One region of the Arthrobacter sp. sptzw32 genome, then DNA from elsewhere that is predicted to be linked to it. Evidence: predicted binding sites of a transcription regulator. Region 1 holds the regulator's gene; the other holds the start of a gene.
The links. Region 1 encodes LexA, which represses DNA repair genes until DNA is damaged. Its sites were predicted from a motif close to TCGAACANNTGTTCGA; they were not measured.
Positions count from the first base shown of each region.

Region 2: the regulator LexA is predicted to act here: its motif matches at 3,867-3,882, upstream of AC5RVN_RS04030 (DUF6504 family protein).

Region 1 covers NZ_JBNHEZ010000003.1:31,017-39,899, forward strand. The annotation lists gene hisH (imidazole glycerol phosphate synthase subunit HisH) at 1-316, opposite strand, end outside; gene hisB (imidazoleglycerol-phosphate dehydratase HisB) at 313-933, opposite strand; gene AC5RVN_RS06690 (histidinol-phosphate transaminase) at 994-2,112, opposite strand; gene AC5RVN_RS06695 (LysM peptidoglycan-binding domain-containing protein) at 2,244-2,645, opposite strand; gene lexA (transcriptional repressor LexA) at 2,966-3,697, shown strand; gene AC5RVN_RS06705 (ATP-dependent DNA helicase) at 3,765-5,822, opposite strand; gene hflX (GTPase HflX) at 5,815-7,395, opposite strand; gene AC5RVN_RS06715 (class I SAM-dependent methyltransferase) at 7,824-8,447, shown strand; gene dapF (diaminopimelate epimerase) at 8,419-8,883, opposite strand, start outside.
Region 2 covers NZ_JBNHEZ010000002.1:96,391-105,273, reverse strand. The annotation lists gene AC5RVN_RS04035 (DNA polymerase III subunit alpha) at 6-3,494, opposite strand; gene AC5RVN_RS04030 (DUF6504 family protein) at 3,491-3,829, opposite strand; gene AC5RVN_RS04025 (hypothetical protein) at 3,963-4,352, shown strand; gene AC5RVN_RS04020 (chorismate mutase) at 4,372-4,692, opposite strand; gene AC5RVN_RS04015 (VOC family protein) at 4,712-5,134, shown strand; gene AC5RVN_RS04010 (SOS response-associated peptidase) at 5,190-5,951, opposite strand; gene AC5RVN_RS04005 (mycoredoxin) at 6,075-6,332, shown strand; gene AC5RVN_RS04000 (lipoate--protein ligase family protein) at 6,333-7,079, opposite strand; gene AC5RVN_RS03995 (thioesterase family protein) at 7,243-8,046, opposite strand; gene AC5RVN_RS03990 (endonuclease/exonuclease/phosphatase family protein) at 8,216-8,883, shown strand, end outside.

The DNA.
Region 1 (8,883 bases):
AGATGCCCAGGACCGGGCGACCGCCGGCTACCCGCCGGCCGATCAGGCGGATGCCGTCCACGGCCTTAAGTTCACGCATCACGGTTTCGAAAGCACCAACGCCGGGGACAACCAGGCCGTCGGCGTTCAGGACGTCCTCGGGCTTTGAGCTGAGGATCACCTCTGCGCCTGCCCGCTCAAGGGCGCGGACTGCCGAGCGGACGTTTCCGGAGCCGTAGTCCAGCACGGTAACGGTGGGTTTTCCCTCGGGCGACGGCAGCTTCTGCGAAGCCGACGGATCGATGATGGCGCCGTCGCGCAGCACCTGGCCGCTCACAGCGCACCCTTGGTGGAAGGAATGCCCTCAACACGCGGATCGGATTCGACGGCGGCGCGGAGGGCCCGCGCGAACGCCTTGAACTGAGCCTCAACGATGTGGTGCGGGTCCCGGCCGGCAATGACGTTCATGTGGAGGCAGATCCCGGCATGCAGGGTTATCGCCTCAAAGACGTGGCGGGTGAGCGAGCCCGTGAAGTGGCCGCCGATCAGGTGGTACTCCTGGCCTGCCGGCTCACCTCCGTGAACCAGGTAGGGGCGGCCGGACACGTCAACCACCGCGTGGGCCAATGCCTCGTCCAACGGAACGGTGGCTTCGCCGAAGCGGCGGATTCCTGCCTTGTTTCCCAAGGCCGTCCGGAGCACCTCTCCGAACGTGATGGCGACGTCTTCCACCGTGTGGTGGACATCGATGTGGATGTCTCCCGTGGCTTTCACGGTCAGGTCGATCAGCGAGTGCTTGCAGAGCGCCGTCAGCATGTGGTCGTAGAAGGGCACCGACGTATCAATGTCCGAGATGCCCGTGCCGTCCAGGTTGATCTCCACGAGCACGGAGGATTCACTCGTGGCACGCTCCATGCGTGCGGTCCGGGCCGCATTGGCTCCTGTGGAACTCATGGTCAAGTGTCCTTTGGGAAGAAGGAGTGGTTCAGGGCGTCCAGCGCCGCTGCTTCAAGTCTAGGCCGGAAGCTTTGGCTGGCCGGTAAGGATACCTTCCAGGGAAGTAAGGAAGGCTGTGGTTTCCGTCTCAGTACCTGCTGTCACCCGCAGATGGCCGGGGATGCCGACGTCGCGGATCAGGACGCCCGCATCGAGCAGTTCCTGCCAGACCTGGTGGGGATTCTCCAGCCCGCCGAAGAAAACAAAATTGGAATCGGAGGCCGCCGGCTTGAGGCCCAACCGCGTCAGTCCGGCCACAATACGGTCGCGCTGCTTTTTGATGTCTTCAACATCGGCCAGCAGCGCCTCGCGGTGCTGGAGGGCCGCGAGGGCAGTTGCCTGGGTTACAGCCGACAGGTGGTACGGCAGGCGCACCAGCCTCAGTGCGTCGGCAACTTCCGGAGCCGCGGCCATGTAGCCCAGGCGCGCTCCGGCGAGGGCGAAGGCCTTGCTCATGGTCCGTGAAACGATCAGCCGCTCCCGGCCCGGCAGCAGGGTCAGGGCGCTCGGCGTCCCGTCGTGTGCGAACTCGTGGTACGCCTCGTCCACGATGACGATGGTCTGGCTGGCGTGCCCGGCCTCGTAGACGGCCTCCACCACATCGAGCCCCAAACCTGTTCCCGTAGGGTTGTTCGGCGAGCAGAGGAAAACAATGCTGGGCTGCAGCTCCTTCACTTGGAGTGCTGCGGATTCTGCACTGAGGCCGTAGCCGTCAGCGCGCTGGCCCACGATGTATTCCGTGTCCGTGCCACTGGCAAGCAAGGGGTACATGGAGTACGTGGGCGGGAAGCCCAGCGCGGTGCGGCCGGGACCACCGAAAGCCTGGAGAATCTGCTGGAGTACTTCGTTGGAGCCGTTGGCCGCCCAGACATTCGACTCGTCCAGGCCATGCCCCAAGTATTCCGCCAGAGCCTTGCGCAGCTCCGTGAACTCGCGGTCCGGGTAACGGTGGAGGCCTGCGGCCGCGTCCGTAACGGCGGCGGTGATGGCGGCCCGTACGTTCTCAGGGACACCATGGGTGTTCTCGTTGACGTTGAGGAGGATAGGGACGTCCAGCTGGGGTGCACCGTAGGGGGTAAGCCCACGAAGGTTGCTGCGGAGGGGTAACCGGTTGAGGCGCTCTAGCTGGTCATTCACCTGAACAGTTTAGTGCCAGCCCGGGGAGCCGGAAAATGTGACGGCTTCCCGTTCGCGCTGAGCCGGCCTTCACGACGGGCCATCAACGTCCTGTCCGCGTTGGCCTCCAGCAGCCGGCGGGTGAGCGGCACCTACCGGGTGGGGACGTACAACTGCTGCCCCGGGAAGACCGCGCCGCCGGTCAGGTTGTTCAGTTGGACGATGTCAGCCACGACGTCACGCGCATCCCGCTCCGGGGCAACGCTCCCGGCGATAGCCCACAAGGATTCCCCTGCCTGGACGGTAACGGTAACGGCAGGGGTAACGGACAGGTCAGCCGCCGAATCGGAGGCCTTTGCCGGCGAGTTGAAGAATCCGGCCAGGGAAAGCAGCAGGGCCGCGAGCAGGACCAGGGGAATGCCGATCAGGACGATCTTCCCGCGGCGCGTCAGGCGCAGGGGCGGCAGGGGCACAGGCCCCTCCTCCGGCCTGGGCTCAGGCCCGGACAAGTAGTGCACTGAAAATGAATCCCGCGAAGCAGATGTAGCTGACATGACTTAGCCCTCCTGGACCGTACTGTGCTGCCCGATATTCCCCTCCGAAGCCGCCGCCTTGGCGGCCCTTGCCGCCTGTTTTCGAATGGCTTCGACCGGAGTAGAACAAATGTTCGAACTTTGCTCCCTCTGTTTTAGCACTTATCAACGAACATTGTCGAGACTCGCTAGAACAGATGTTTGAAAAAGCAATGTGGCTGGCCTAGTTTTGAGAGAAAGAACAACCACTCTGAAAGTTGATCAGCAGGGTCTGACAATTCCGGCGTGAACTTCAGGTCCGGGCCACAGGAGTCCGGGGCAACCGAAAGGCATTGGCGAATATGGCAGCAGCAGCCGCCGGGGGCAGGGCAACCTCCCAACCGAAGAAGACCGCCAAGGGCCTGACGCCGCGGCAGAAAAGGATCCTCGAGACCATCCAGCGCTCGGTCAATGACAACGGGTATCCGCCGTCCATGCGCGAGATCGGTGACACCGTGGGCCTGGCAAGCCTGTCCAGCGTCACGCACCAGCTTTCGCAGCTGGAAAAGCTTGGCTACCTGCGGCGCGATCCCAAGCGGCCGCGCGCCATGGAAGTGTTGATGCCCCTTACCCTCGACGGTGGTTCATCCAAGCAGGCGGCGGAGCCTGCCCCTTCCCTTCAGGGGGCCGGCACCGTCACCGTTCTTCCCACCGCCATGGACACAGCCATGGTCCCCCTTGTGGGCAGGATTGCTGCCGGTGGTCCCATCCTGGCTGACCAGCAGGTGGAGGACGTCCTGCCGCTCCCCCGCCAGCTCGTGGGCCAGGGGGAACTGTTTATGCTCAAGGTGGCCGGTGATTCCATGGTGGACGCTGCCATCTGCGACGGCGACTGGGTGGTGGTCCGCCGCCAGGCAGATGCGGCCAATGGAGATATTGTTGCTGCCCTGCTTGACGACGAAGCCACTGTTAAGACTTTCCGTCAGCGCGACGGCCACACCTGGCTGCTCCCCCAGAACACCCAGTACGAGCCCATCCTTGGCGACCACGCCACCATCATGGGCAAGGTAGTGTCGGTGCTCCGCTCGCTTTAAACGGCCCCGGAGTTCGAACACACCTGTGCCTCCAGCTATGAGCGCCCCGGCCCGTCAGCCGGGGCGCTCAAATCTTTTCCTTGGCCAGCCTCTCCAGCGCCGCCATGGCTGTTTTCCTGTCCGTAGTGGACCAGAACGGCGGCAGGGCACCGCGGAGGAATCCGGCGTAGCGTTCCGTGGCCAGCCTGGAATCAAGCACCGCCACCACGCCTTTATCCCCGGTTGACCGGATCAGCCGTCCCGCGCCCTGTGCGAGCCGGATGGCGGCGTGGGTGGCCGAAACTGACATGAAGCCGTTGCCTCCCGCCTGCGCAACTGCCCGGGACCGGGCTGTCATCAGGGGATCATCGGGCCGGGGGAAGGGAATCCGGTCGATGACCACCAGTCGGCAGGAGCCCCCCGGAACGTCCACGCCCTGCCACAGGGACATCGTGCCGAACAGGCAGGTGTCAGGTTCGTCCGCGAACTGCTTCACCAGGGCCGTCATGGTGGAGTCGCCTTGGCACAGGATGGTCATTCCCAGCTTGGGCCGCAGCGCATCGGCCGCTTCTTCTGCCGCCCGCCGGGAGGAAAACAGGCACAGCGCCCCGCCGTTTGATGCCCTGATCAGGGCCTCAAGTTCGGCCAGCGCTTCCGGGGATGCTCCGCGGCCGGGCTTGGGCAGGTGACCTGCCACGTACAGGATTCCCTGCCTGGAATAGTCAAAGGGCGATCCCACATCAACGCCCGTCCAGCTGGGCGCCCCCTCTCCCACAAGCCCCAGCCCGCCGGCGGCGGGCTCAAAGGCTGAACCGATTGCCAGGGTGGCGGAAGTCAGCACCACAGTGTGGTTCGCGAACAGGCCCTCGCGCAGCCGCCCTGCCACGGACAGCGGCGCAATATTGATCAGCGCGGGAGCTGTTTCGTCGGGCTGGGAGTACCCCTGCTGGGGGTCAAAGGAACTGGCGCGGGAAAACCAGACCACTTCCCGGTTCTCCCGGGCGGCGAGGAGACGTTCACACAGTTCCAGGATGAGCATCAGCCGGGAGCGCGCCAGTTGCCTCCCGCCGTCGGCAGTGGTGCTGCTGTCCCCCTTGGAGTCGGAAAGTGCGGCGCGGCAGGCTTCACGCAACTGGTCCACGCAGTCCAGCTGCTCATCGTTGAGGCCATTGGTAAGCAGTCCATTGGGAACTCCGGCAAGGGCGGCTTCAAGGTTGGCGGCAGCCGCACTAAGGGCATCCACGGTAATGGCCGTATGCTTGCGCGCTCCCGCAGCTGCGGTATGGACCATGGCCACCGAGAGCTGCCCCGAAACGGCGCCGGTAACCCTGTCCTGGAGTTCGTGTGCCTCGTCAACCACAACGACGTCGTATTCGGGCAGCACCGCGAGGCCTTCGAAGGCACTGACGGCGAGCATGGCGTGGTTGGTGACCACGACGTCGGCTTCGGCGGCGTCCTGGCGTGCGAGTTCGCTGAAGCATTCTGCTGCCATGGGGCACTTCTGGGCGCCCAGGCACTCCATCGAGGTCACCGAGACCTGCCGCCAGGCCCGGTCAGTGACACCGGGCAGGAGCTCATCACGGTCTCCCGTAGTGGTCTTCTCCGCCCATTCCCGCAAGCGGACCACTTCCTTGCCCAGCTGGGAAGCGGGACCGCCCACAGCTGCAGCAAAGTGCGGGACACTGGTGTCCTCGCCGAGCGCAAACAGCTGGCCCTCTGCAGGTTCCTCGGAGGGAAACCCGCCTTCGAGCTTGTGCCGGCAGACGTAGTTGGACCGTCCCTTGACCAGCGCCACCTTCACCGGCCGGTCCAGCGCCGGCGTGATGGTTTTCAGGAGCCGGGGAATGTCCCTGCCCACAATCTGGGTCTGCAGGGCAAGCGTCGCCGTAGAGACCAGGGCGGGCTTGTCGCTCTCGAGGGCATGGGCAATGAGCGGTATCAGGTACGCCAGTGACTTGCCCGTACCCGTCCCGGCCTGGACCAGCAGGTGGTCGCCCGTTTCAATCGCGCGTGCCACCTGCCGGGCCATCTCATGTTGCCCACTGCGGCTTTGCCCGCCCATGCCGGCAACGGCACGGTCAAGCAGGTCAATGACAAACTGCTCGCCGGCCGTGCCTGTGGCTTCGTCAGCCACGAGGTCAGTCATTGCTGACGAATGATTCCAGTTCAGCCGCGAGGCCCTCCCGGACTTTAACTACTGCCCGGGTACCGGCTTCATCGTGGTCAACACTGATGATCTCTGCGTCTGACTCGTGCAGCTTGCTGACCAGGTCCCCGCGGTCGTAGGGAATGAGCAGCTCGAGCTTGACGGACGGGCGCGGAATCGACTCGCTGATCGCCTTCAGGAGTTCGGGGATGCCCTCTCCTGTCCGGGCCGAAACCACAACGTGGCGCGGCTCGCGCTGCTTCAGCCGTTCCACCACAAAGGGATCTGCGGCGTCGGCCTTGTTGAGGACGATGATCTCCGGGACCTTGCGTGCGTCCACTTCGCTGAAGACCTTGCGGACGGCGGCAATCTGGCCCTCGGGGTCCGGGTGCGAGACGTCAACGACGTGAAGGATCAGGTCCGAGTCCGCAACCTCCTCGAGGGTGGAGCGGAACGCCTCCACCAGCTGGGTGGGCAGGGAGCGGACAAATCCGACGGTGTCCGCCAGCGTGTAGCCCAGCCCGTCGGCAGTTTCGGCTTTGCGCACCGTGGGGTCCAGCGTGGCGAACAGTGCGTTCTCCACGAGCACCCCGGCGTCCGTGAGGCGGTTCAGCAGTGAGGACTTGCCGGCGTTGGTGTACCCGGCAATGGCCACCGAGGGCACTTCATTACGACGGCGGTTGGCCCGTTTCGTCTCCCGGGCGGGCTTCATCGCGGCGATCTCGCGCCGGAGCTTGGCCATGCGGGTGCGGATCCTTCGGCGGTCCAGCTCGATCTTCGTCTCACCGGGACCACGAGAACCCATACCCGCCGCTGCGCCGCCCACCTGGCCACCGGCCTGGCGGGACATCGATTCGCCCCAGCCGCGAAGGCGGGGCAGGAGGTACTCGAGCTGCGCGAGCTCCACCTGCGCCTTGCCTTCCCGGCTCTTGGCGTGCTGGGCGAAAATGTCCAGGATCAGCCCGGTCCGGTCAATCACCTTGACCTTGACGATGTCTTCAAGGCCACGGCGCTGGGACGGGGCCAACTCGGCATCAACCACAACGGTGTCGGCGCCGGTGGACATCACGATGTCCTTCAGTTCAAGTGCTTTGCCCGAGCCCAGGAACGTACCCGGATCGGGCTTGTCACGGCGCTGCACGAGGCCGTCCAAGACCTCGGAACCGGCTGTTTCGGCGAGGGCGGCCAGCTCGCGCAGCGAGTTCTCCGCGTCTGCAAGGGTTCCCTCGGACCAGATGCCGGCGAGGACGACGCGTTCCAGGCGGAGCTGCCGGTATTCGACTTCGGTGACATCTTCCAGTTCCGTGGAAAGGCCTGCCGTGCGCCGAAGGGCGCGGCGTTCCTCGAGGTCCTGCTGGTCGCCGTCGTACGTCGTGTGTTCTTCGTCCAGGCGGGATATGGCCTGGGCCTTGCCCAGTACAGGCCTTCCGTCGCCGCGGCCTGAATCACCTGGCGTGCTGACGGCTTTCGCCGGTACGTCCTTGGAAAGAATCCGGTCGATCACGGCCTGGATTTCCTCAGGGCTCATGTCCTGGGCGGCTGGATCGGATCCGGTGTTGGGCTGGCTGGTCATGGTCTCCTTTGAAGATTCGGCAGTTCCAGAATAGTGCCGATTGTTGGTGCTTGGGGAAGTATTCGCGCTGGGCTGACGGCCTGCGGTCATGCAGTTCTCCTGGTTCGTTTTCGCCGGCCGGAAAAAAGCGGACGGCAGTGGCGGCCACATTCCAAGGGAAGTGGCGAAAATGAGGGAGCCGGAGAATCGGCGAGGGAGACAGCGGGAAGCTGACCTTCGAATCGTGTCCGGCGGCCGGAACATACGCCTGCGCGTGGTCCGGTGCACTGTGCGGAAGGATAATTACCTGCGTCGCTGTGGGACAAGGCTGCGGGACGGGCAAGGCCCGTGCCGGCTACTCGAAGATCAGGAACATGGTTTCAACCCTAGCAGAGCAGCAAAGCGCAGGGTTTCACTTTACGCTGCAAGGGGAACTACTCTGGCGAGTTATGGAGTCCGCACACTATTTCAGCGCATCCCCCGCCGGCCCGTTCACGCGGAAACCCCTAACGGTTGAACTTGCAGGGGAAACGCGCCGGCTGCAGACCTCCTCAGGCATTTTCAGCCCGGATGGAATCGACAAGGGAACCGCCGTGCTCCTGGCCGAAGTTCCGGCGCCCGCTGCTGCCGGGAACCTGCTGGACATCGGCTGCGGATGGGGTCCGGTTGCGCTCACCATGGCGCTGCGTGCACCGCAGGCAAGGGTTTACGCCGTGGATGTCAATGAACGGTGCATCACGCTCACCAATGAGAACGCCGCGGCGCTGGGACTGACCAATGTGGTGGCGAGCACTCCCGAAGCTGTGGATCCGGAGCTGCGTTTCGACACCATCTGGTCGAACCCGCCGATCAGGATCGGCAAGGACGAACTGCACTCGCTCCTGAAGCTGTGGCTGCCGCGCCTGGCGCCGGGGGGAACGGCGTGGCTGGTGGTGCAGAAGAACCTGGGCTCGGATTCGCTTCAGCGTTGGCTGGCGGCAGAACTGGATGAATCCTTCAGCGTAAGCCGGGAATCGACGTCCAAGTCCTTCCGGATCCTGAAGGTCAGGAAAGCGTCCCAGTTGCCACAATAACGGCGGGCCCGCTCAGCTCGACGTGTTCGTGTCCCCCCGGCCCGGCAAAGAATTTGACGCCCACCACGCCTCCTGGAACGTGCACCTCCCAGGTGTCAGGGGCCTCGGCTCCTGCCCAGTGCCGGATAGCCACGGCTGCGGCGCAGGCTCCCGTTCCGCATGACTGGGTCTCCCCCACACCGCGTTCGTGCACGCGCATTGTGACTGACCCGACGCCGTCATGCACCAATGGTTCGGAGGGAACCACAAACTCCACATTGGTGCCGTTGACCGGTACCGGATCAACCACGGGTGCGGTAAAGAGGCGGGTGCCGGCGAGTTCCGATAGTTCTGCCAGGGCAACCACGGTGTGGGGGTTGCCCATACTGACTGACAAGGCGGGACGGGGAACTTCCAGTCCTTCTGCTGTGACCAGTGAATCCATCGCCTTGGCGGT
Region 2 (8,883 bases), on a different contig from region 1:
CAGGATCAGCCGTTAAATCCCGTGATGGCCAGGCTCCTGCTGATTCCATCCAGGGGATGTGGGCCGACCGGAGCCAAGGCCTCCGAATCCGGGAAGGGCAGGGTCCCGGTCTGGCTGAGGTCCCAGGCCATGCTTGCGCTGATGCTGATTCCCCGTGGTCCTGTCCTCCGGGTGGTGCCGCGGATCAGCAGCATTCGGGTTCCGAAAAGGAGCAGGCCGGCTTTCTCCTGGGCCTCATGGAAGAAGACCGAATCGATGCATCCAGTGCCGTCATCGATGCTGATGAACACTACCCTCCTGCCGCCGCGCATGGGGGGTGTCTGGGTGGCCACGCGCACTCCGGCCACCAGCACTTCGGTCCCGTTGCGCAGGCCCAGGAGCTTGTCCGCGGTGGTTACCCCCAACCTGTCCAGCATGGGCCGGTGGCTGTTTATGAGGTGGCTGCTGACGTCAACAGCCAGGAGGTCCAGTTCTGCCCGGACATTTTCAATGAGGGTGGGTTCCGGAAGTCCCGGCTTGACGTTGCGCAGTTCAACATCGCCCAGGGGAAGGGACAGCTGCCCCTCGAGGACCTCGACGCCTTTCCGCCCGCCCGCCGTGCTCTGGAGCTGTTGCAGGTGCTGAACGAGGTCTGCCCGGTTGGCAGTGCCGCCGGCCTCACGGTGCAGGGAATCAAAAGCTCCCAGCTGTGCCAGGCGTTTGATGCTGGGTTTGCTGAGCCGCGAGCGCGCGCGGAGGTCTGCGAGTGAGTCATAGGGCTGGCCTGCCACGATCCTTTTCAGTTCGGTGGCTGACAGCCCGTAGATTCCGTTCAGGCTCAGCCTGATTCCCAATTTTCCTGCATCGGGTCCCTGCCGAACCCGTTCCACCCGGTACTCCCCCTTGCTGCGGTTGATGTCCAGGGGAAGGATGGGGATTCTCATCCTTCTGGCTTCGGCCACCAGCAACCGTTTGGGGTACATTCCGGGATCGTGTTCCCACAGTCCGGCCAGGAAGGCTTCGGGGTGATGGGTCTTCAGCCAGGCGGACTGGTAGGTGGGTACGGCGAAGGCAGCTCCGTGGGCTTTGCAGAAACCGAAGCTGCCAAAGGCCTTCAGGGTCCCCCAGACGTTGTCCACTACTTCCGGGGAATAACCCTTTTTCCGGGCTTCCCGGCGGAAGAACTTCTCAACAGCCAGTTCCTGGACCTCGTTGCCCAGGGCACGCCGGAATTCGTCAGCCCTTGCCAGGCCGCAGCCGGTCATCACATTGAAGGTTTTCAGGATCTGTTCATGGAAAACCGTCACCCCGTGGGTTTCCGCAAGGACGGGCTTCAGGTCTGGGTGGGGGTATACCTCGGGTGCGAATCCATGCCGGTGCTCAAGGAAGGGCCGGACCATGTCGGATTTCATGGGCCCGGGCCGGAACAGGGAAATGTCGATGATGAGGTCGTTGAACTCCCGCGGCGCCAACTTGCCGATCAGCTCGCGCTGCCCTGGTGACTCGATCTGGAAGCAGCCCAGGGTATAAGTACTCCTGATGAGTTCAAAAGTTGCCTCATCATCAAGGGGAATGGCGTTGAGGTCGATGTGCCCGTTTTCAGCTATGTAGTCCGGGCCTGATCCGTCCTGCCCGGAACCATGCTTACCGGCTTCCACTACTTCCTTCTTTGAAGGGTGGATCCGGATGACTTCCCGGACCGCAAACGCCATGGCACTTTGCATCCTGACTCCCAGGACATCGAGCTTGAGCATGCCCATGGGGTCCATATCGTGTTTGTCGAACTGGCTCATGGGCAGTCCCAGTCCGCTGGGCTGTACCGGGGTGCGGTCCAGCAAGGTGGCGTCCCCCAGGATCACCCCACAGGGATGCATCGAAATATGCCGCGGCAACCGGTCCAGGCGTTCCGTCAGGTCCACCAGCAGGTCCAGCTGCTGGTTTCCGTGGGCATCGCGCTGTTCCACGCGGCCTGCAAACTCCCGCAGTTCAGGTTTTTCCTGCAGCGCCTCCCGGAATTTCCGGGCGGAGAACCGCCACATCTGTTTGGCGATGTCCCCCACATCGCCATCATCCATACCCAGGGCCATGCCCGCGTCCCGGACTGCCCCTCTTGCCCGGTATCCGTTCTGCATGCTCATCAGCGTGACCCGCTCGGAACCGAAGCGTTCGAAGATCCGGCGGTAGACGTTATGGCGTTCGGCGCTCTCGACGTCGATGTCAATGTCCGGCAGGGTGGCCCGGTCCCGGGAGAGGAAGCGTTCGAAGATCAGGTCATGCTGCAGTGGATTGACCTGGCTGACGTCGATCAGGTAATTGACCAGGCTTGAGGCACCTGATCCGCGGGCTGCTGCCCTGACCCCCATGTCCTGGATCATGCGGGATACTTCGGCAACGGTAAGGAAGTAGGAAGAAAACCCCAGGTTCTGGATAATGCCGAGTTCGTGCCCGAGCCGGTGGTGCATCTGCTTCTCACTGCTGCCCGAAAGCCCCGGGAACCGCCTTCCGATTCCCGCCTCGCAGCGTTGCACCAGTTCAAGGTGCGGATCCTGGCTGATCCCGATTACGGAGGCTTCCGGCACGACGGGCTGCTTCCAGCCCATATCGGTTTCGGGGTCCATCCTGCAGAGATCGGCGAGCGCCTCGGTTTGTGCGATCAGCTGCTTGAGGTCTGCTGCACCGTATCCGGCGGCGGAGATAATTTCCCTGCCCAAATTCAGCATCTGGCCGGCGGATTTCAGCCAGCCCTGGCCGTTGGGTTGCAGCATTGGTTCCTGGGCCAGCTCCGGCAGCGATTTCAGGGTCCGGGCTGAGTCAAGGACATCGGCCGTGGCAGCGCCGTCCTCCGCGCAGTACCTCACAGCGTTGCTGAGGATGGCCGGAACGTGATGCTCTTCCGCGAGCTTGAGCATGCGGACGGCATGCGACGTACTTAGAGGTGCTCCCGGGGCGCTGAGCTGGGAGACGATTTCGGTGACCACTGTTGCCGGGGGCATGGCATCAAGCCATTGCTTGAAGAGCGTCCGGGGCCGCAGGTACCGGCGGCCTCCCATGGCACGCCCGACGTCGGAATCCGGCCCGATCAGGACCATCAGCACGGGTTTGAGGGTTTGCGGGTCCAGGGTACGGGAAGCAAGTTCCGCCCTGGTTACAGCCACGGGCACGGTTCCCCCGGACTTGCCCGAAGTGCGGGCGTGGGCATCGGACACCAGCCGGCACAGTGCACGGTACCCTGCACCGTTGTTGTTGCCGCGCGCGAGCACCACCACGCGGCCTGCCAGCTGGGTGCGGTGATCGCCGTCGTCGTCATACACCGCCAGGTCCACACCGACTATGGGATCAATGCCGGCGTCCATGCAGGCTTTGAGGTGCTTGATTGTTCCGTAGAGCCCATCACGGTCAGTGCAGGCGAGCGCGGTTGCCCCGTCAGCAGCGGCGGCCTGGGCCAGCTCCTCAGGCCAGGACACGCCATAGTGGGCACTGAAGGCAGTAGAGACGTGGAGGTGCGTGAAGCTCATGCTGTTCGTGGGCGAAGGGCGTCATGGATCCGCAGCAGCCGCCACCGGCCGCTGCGGATGTGGCGGGTCAGATCAAGAGTGAGCGGTTCATCCTGACCATTGCCCGCAGCGGAAGCTGGACCTGAGGGAAGCACCTGAACCCGCCAGATTTCATGGTCAACCAGTCCGGGCCCGGTGCCCAGCGGTGCACGGCTTTCTTCAGCCCACCACTGCCGGCGCTCGTACCATCGGACCGGCTCGGCGCAGACTGAATAGGACCGCCCTGCCCATTGCAGGCTCACCGGCTGGCCATCCTGGTTGCAGGCAACATCCACGGATTCACTGAACATCCCCATGGGCACCTCCCGGCCAGAGCAAGAAACTCGAACACATTCGAATATGTGTTCGAATATTTCAAGTCTAAGCCAGCGGCGGCACAAATCCTAGGCGGGGGTGGACGGACTGATTCGCAGGGAGCAGGATTGTGCCATGAGCACCCATGACGCACTCCTCAAACAGGTCAGCATCAAGGCCCAGGACTCCACCCTCGTGGCTACTTTCGACATCGACGGCAATATCCCCGGGTCCGGCGCCTATGTGGTGGGGCTTATGGCAGCCAGTCCGGACTACTCATCCCAACGGCGTTTGGGTATTGAATTCATGAACGGGGAGGCGATCGCCTTTTTCTCGTTCAATCACGAACAGAGCACGGAAGAGAACTACGATCTTTCGGGCGTCACACACTCCGGCAACACCATCACCGGGCATTTCCCGCTCGCTGCCATCAACGGGCTCGGCCAGGGGCACGTCATCACCGGCTTCAGCGAAGCGGACGGCAGGGAGTTCCAGTCCAATGTTCCGGTGGAGGAGAACCTGTAAACAGCTGGGCTGAAACGGCTCAGCTGTTCTCTTTGTGGACCCGGAGTTCGAGTTCGATAAAGCCCGAGATCATGGCACGGTAGGTGGATTCCACGATGTCCGGGTCAATGTCTTTCTTGGCAGCTGCGGAGCGGACGTGCTCGATGACCCGCTCCACCCGGCCCGGGGCACGGACCTCGGCGTCGTCACCCTTGAGGGTTCCGGCAATCCGGATCAGCCGCTCACGGCGGGCAATAAGGGCAACTATCTGGTCATCCACTTCGTCAACGGCAACCCGGACGGCAGCGAGCTGTTCCTTATCGGCCAGGGCGTCCCGATCATTCCCTTGAATTGTTGCCATCCTCTGACAGTATCGAACCATGCAGCCCAGAGTCGACTTCATTTCACTAGGCGTCCGCAGCGTTCCGGTATCCCGCACCTTCTATGTTGAGGGCCTTGGCTGGCCGGTCCACCGTGAGTTTACGGGGGATGTGGTGTTCATCCAGGTGAACCACGGCCTGGTGCTGTCACTGTGGGACGTTCGCCAGATGCAGGCCGATGCCGGGGTCTCCGAACCCGGCCCCGTCCCCTGCATCACGCTCAGCCACAACCTGCCAAGCACTCAGGATGTGGACCGGGTCATGGATGAGGCGGCCGCAGCGGGAGCCGCCATCATTGCTGAACCCATCACCCAGCCGTGGGGCGGCTACAGCGGCTATTTCGCGGACCCGGACGGCTTCCGCTGGGAGGTGGCGTATAACCCCGCATGGGCAGTGGACGACGCCGGATCGGTTACCCTTTAGCCCTCCGCTCAGCGGTCCGGGGACCTGCAGGCCAGGGCCTGAAAATTGGTTAGGCCTAGAACAGGGCTTCCACCGGGCGGATCAACTCCGGGCCGTTATTGCGGACATTACCCACCTCTTTGCCCACTGATTCAACGCGCCAGTCCGATGCCACGTCCTTGACCCCGGACCGGACCAGGTCAACCAGCGCCGCCGCGTCATCGGCCTGCGGGTCCAGCCAGGCCTGCATGGTGGCCTTGTCCATCGGCAACGGGACGCGGTCATGCAGCGCGGTCAGCTTGCCGAAAACGGTGGCTTCAGTGCCGGGGGGCGGGGTGTCGGCGGTCAAGATGGACGTGGAAAGCATCCACCCGCCCGGTTCTCCCGCAGGCCGGCCGGGATCCTTCCACCATTCATAGAGCCCGGCAAAAACCAGGCCCCGGCCTTCACCCGGGTGCACGTAGTAGGGCTGCTTCGCTTTCCCGGAGCCCTGCTTCCATTCGTAGTAGCCATCTGCGGGCACCGCACACCTGCGTGATTGGACAGCCTTGCGGAACGCCGGCTTTTCCAGTACCGATTCGCTTCGGGCGTTGATCATCCGCGAGCCGATGCCCGGGTCCTTGGCCCACGACGGAACCAGCCCCCACCGGGCCACGTGAAGCTGACGCACCTGCCTGGGCTCCGCACCCTCATCAATCAAGCGCTCCAGGACGATGGGCACATCGTCAGTCGGCGCAACATTCCACGACGGCGGGATGCTCACCTCATCCTCAAGTTCAGCGTCAAACTCTGCCAGGAGGTCCCCCACAGCACGTGCCATCACATAGCGTCCACACATGGCTCCAGCATGCCATCGGCGGCAGAAGCTGTCATCCAGGGACGCTGGAGGCGCACGAAGCCGGGAATACGCGGCTTTCCACTACCGTTGTCGGGAAGGAACCTCGACTCATAGGAGAAACTTATGGACTTCACTCCCGAATCCGGCACGATCACCATGTTTTCCACCACCTGGTGCGGCTACTGCAACCGGTTGAAGAAGCAGCTGGACTCGCAGGGCATCGGCTACACCGAGATCAACATCGAGGAAGTGGAAGGCACCGCCGAACTTGTGGAGCAGCTCAACGGCGGCAACCGTACGGTGCCCACCGTCCTGTTCCCGGACGGCACCGCGGCCACCAATCCTTCCGCTGCCGAGGTCAAGTCCCGCCTCGCGGCCTAGTCAGGCCCCCAGGCTGCTGAAGGCAGCGGTGCCCAGGGTGGCGTGGCCGGCATAGGCGGCCAGCAGTGCTTCCTCCACGGCGGCGACGTCCACCCCGGGCACAAGGTCGTTGACGGCTCCCGCCGTAGCGGGGTCCCACTGCAGCCCCAGGGCTGCATAGCTGTCGGTGAGGACCTTGCGGATGGGGGCGGAGTTCTCCACCACAATGACCGAGCTGAACAGCCAGCCGCCGGAGACCACCCGCTGTGCCGTGCCCACCAGCTTCACCGGCGGGCCGCCGGCGGGACCCGAGCCGTGCACACTGTATTCCCCCGGGCAGTACTCACCGGGGATTTCCCCTACAGCCGCCCGCACCCCTACGCTCTGCAGCGTTTCGGCAAACAGCTTCCCGAAGTATCCGAACCTGCTTTTGGAGCCGGCGATGGCGTCGGCGTCCGGTTCGATGTGATCCACCACGAGGGTTCCTTGGTGGTATGCGGCCGCGCGCCCTCCTGCGCGGCGGACCAGCGGCTCAAATCCGTTGTCGCGGCAGGCTTGGGCGGCTGCCTCGAAGCCGGGCAGCCGGGTGTCCCGCTGGCCGAAGGCGACGGTGGGGGCAGGACGGTACAGCCGCAGCGTGGGGCCGATGCTGCCGGTCCTTGCCTTGGCCAGGAGCTCCAAACCGAACTCCAGGTCCCGGGCCGCCCCGAGCGATGCCTCCTGCCGCACCACTGTGAGTGTGCGGTGTCCCGGTCCGGCCTGGTGCATGGTGCGAAGCTCCCTTTAATATCGTGCAGTTCCTTGGTGGCGCCGCCGCACCGGCAGTGACTGGCCGTGGCCGGCTCAGGCTGATAGGCCTCTTTCCGCCGGAGGCGCATTGCAAGCCTTTCGGCGGACAAGCCAAGCCTAGGGTACGCCGCAACCCGGTCCGTCAGGTCCTGCGCACGGTCAGGATCTGCTCTGCCCGGCCGAAAGGGCCCTGGAGGTCGTGCAGCACCGTTGACGTCAGGCCGATGCCGTCCCGGCCAAAAGAGACGGCGTTGTCCAGCCCCAACCATTCCCCCGCCGGGCGGCGGTACATGTGGATCTGCAGGTCGAGGTTGGGGAACGCGTAGCTGTCCTTCCCCGGCGGCACCCGGGCGGCGATGCCGTTGGCAGTGTCCACCAGCCCCATCAGCCGGGCGAGGTCGCCGCTGTCAGCGCTGTCCGTCAGGGGGTGGTCAGTGCGCAGCCATACCTTGCCGGCGCCCGGCCGGTGCCCTTCCGCCACGCGCATCTCCAGCGAACGGATGTAGCCGCCCGGCCACACCGCCGCGCCGTCGTAGGGCTTGCACTCCTCGGGTCCGGGTATGCCGGCGTCTTCCACTGCGGCCACGTCGGAGGTGTCGCTGGTGATCATCCGCCAGGCCGTGGCCCGGATGACCGTCCGGCCTGCGGCCACCAGCTCGGCCTGCAGCAGTTCAATGGTCCGTCCAGGCCGCAGGGTGGTGGTGTCAATGCGGAATTCGCCGCCGGGAATCAGGCCCAGAATCTCGTAGCTGAGCCGGGCCATCCGCATGTCCGTGCGCGGCTGGTGCCGTTCAAGGCTGTCAGCCATCAGCCCGGACGCAGGCGCCATGTGCTGCTCGTGGACGTTCCAGGCGCCCTGGGCGTGGATGGTGGACCGGAAGCGGCCACCGCCCAGGGATTGGTAGTAGAAATTTCCCTCGGCCAGTTCAGGCAGATCAGCGGACAACGTTGGCCCTTCCAGGAGATGTCAGTGAAGTGGCAATAACTCTATCGTTTAGCCCCGGAACCGCTCCTGGAGACGCTGGCCGACGCGGTGAAATGTTTGGAGCCCGGGACCTGTCCTCTGGGTAGACTCAGGAACTGGTCCTGTCAGCAACCCTCGGAAGAGGTGTTCCATGCGCGTCATCAGTTACAACCTCCGCGAGCACAAGGCGAGCGGAGAGCTCCTTGCCCTGGCCCGGAACCACGATATTGACGCGCTCTGCCTCCAGGAGGTGGATTCCAGCGACCTTCCGGAGACCCTGGGCCCGCTTCACCTCGCGGACGCCACCAAGGCGAACCGGCTCGGGCTCGCCATCTACTACCGCACCAGCCGGTTCACCGCCCTGGACACGCAGTCCTTTGCGCTGAAGAAGTCCATGCATGACAGGGTGCTGGCCCCGGCGCATGAACGCCTTATCGGCACCCGGGTGATGGACAACGAAACGCAGCATGAACTGGTGATCGGTTCCTTCCATGCCGCGCCCCTGACGGCCTCCAACTCGCTGCGGCGGAAGCAGATCCACGCGGCCCACGCCGAACTCCTGACCATGGGCAAAGGTTTGATGACACTGATGGTGGGCGACTTCAATTACCCGTTCTTCACCAAGAACCTGCATGTCCACATGAAAAATTCAGGCTACGCATTGTCGCTGAGCAACCGGCGCACGTACACCCGCTACAAGGTATTCAAGGGCCATTTCGACTTTGCCACCTCATTGGGGCTGGACATCACCAGCGTGGAGACCCTCCCGCGCGGGAACTCGGACCACCTGCCCATCCTGGTGACCGCCGAATACGGTCC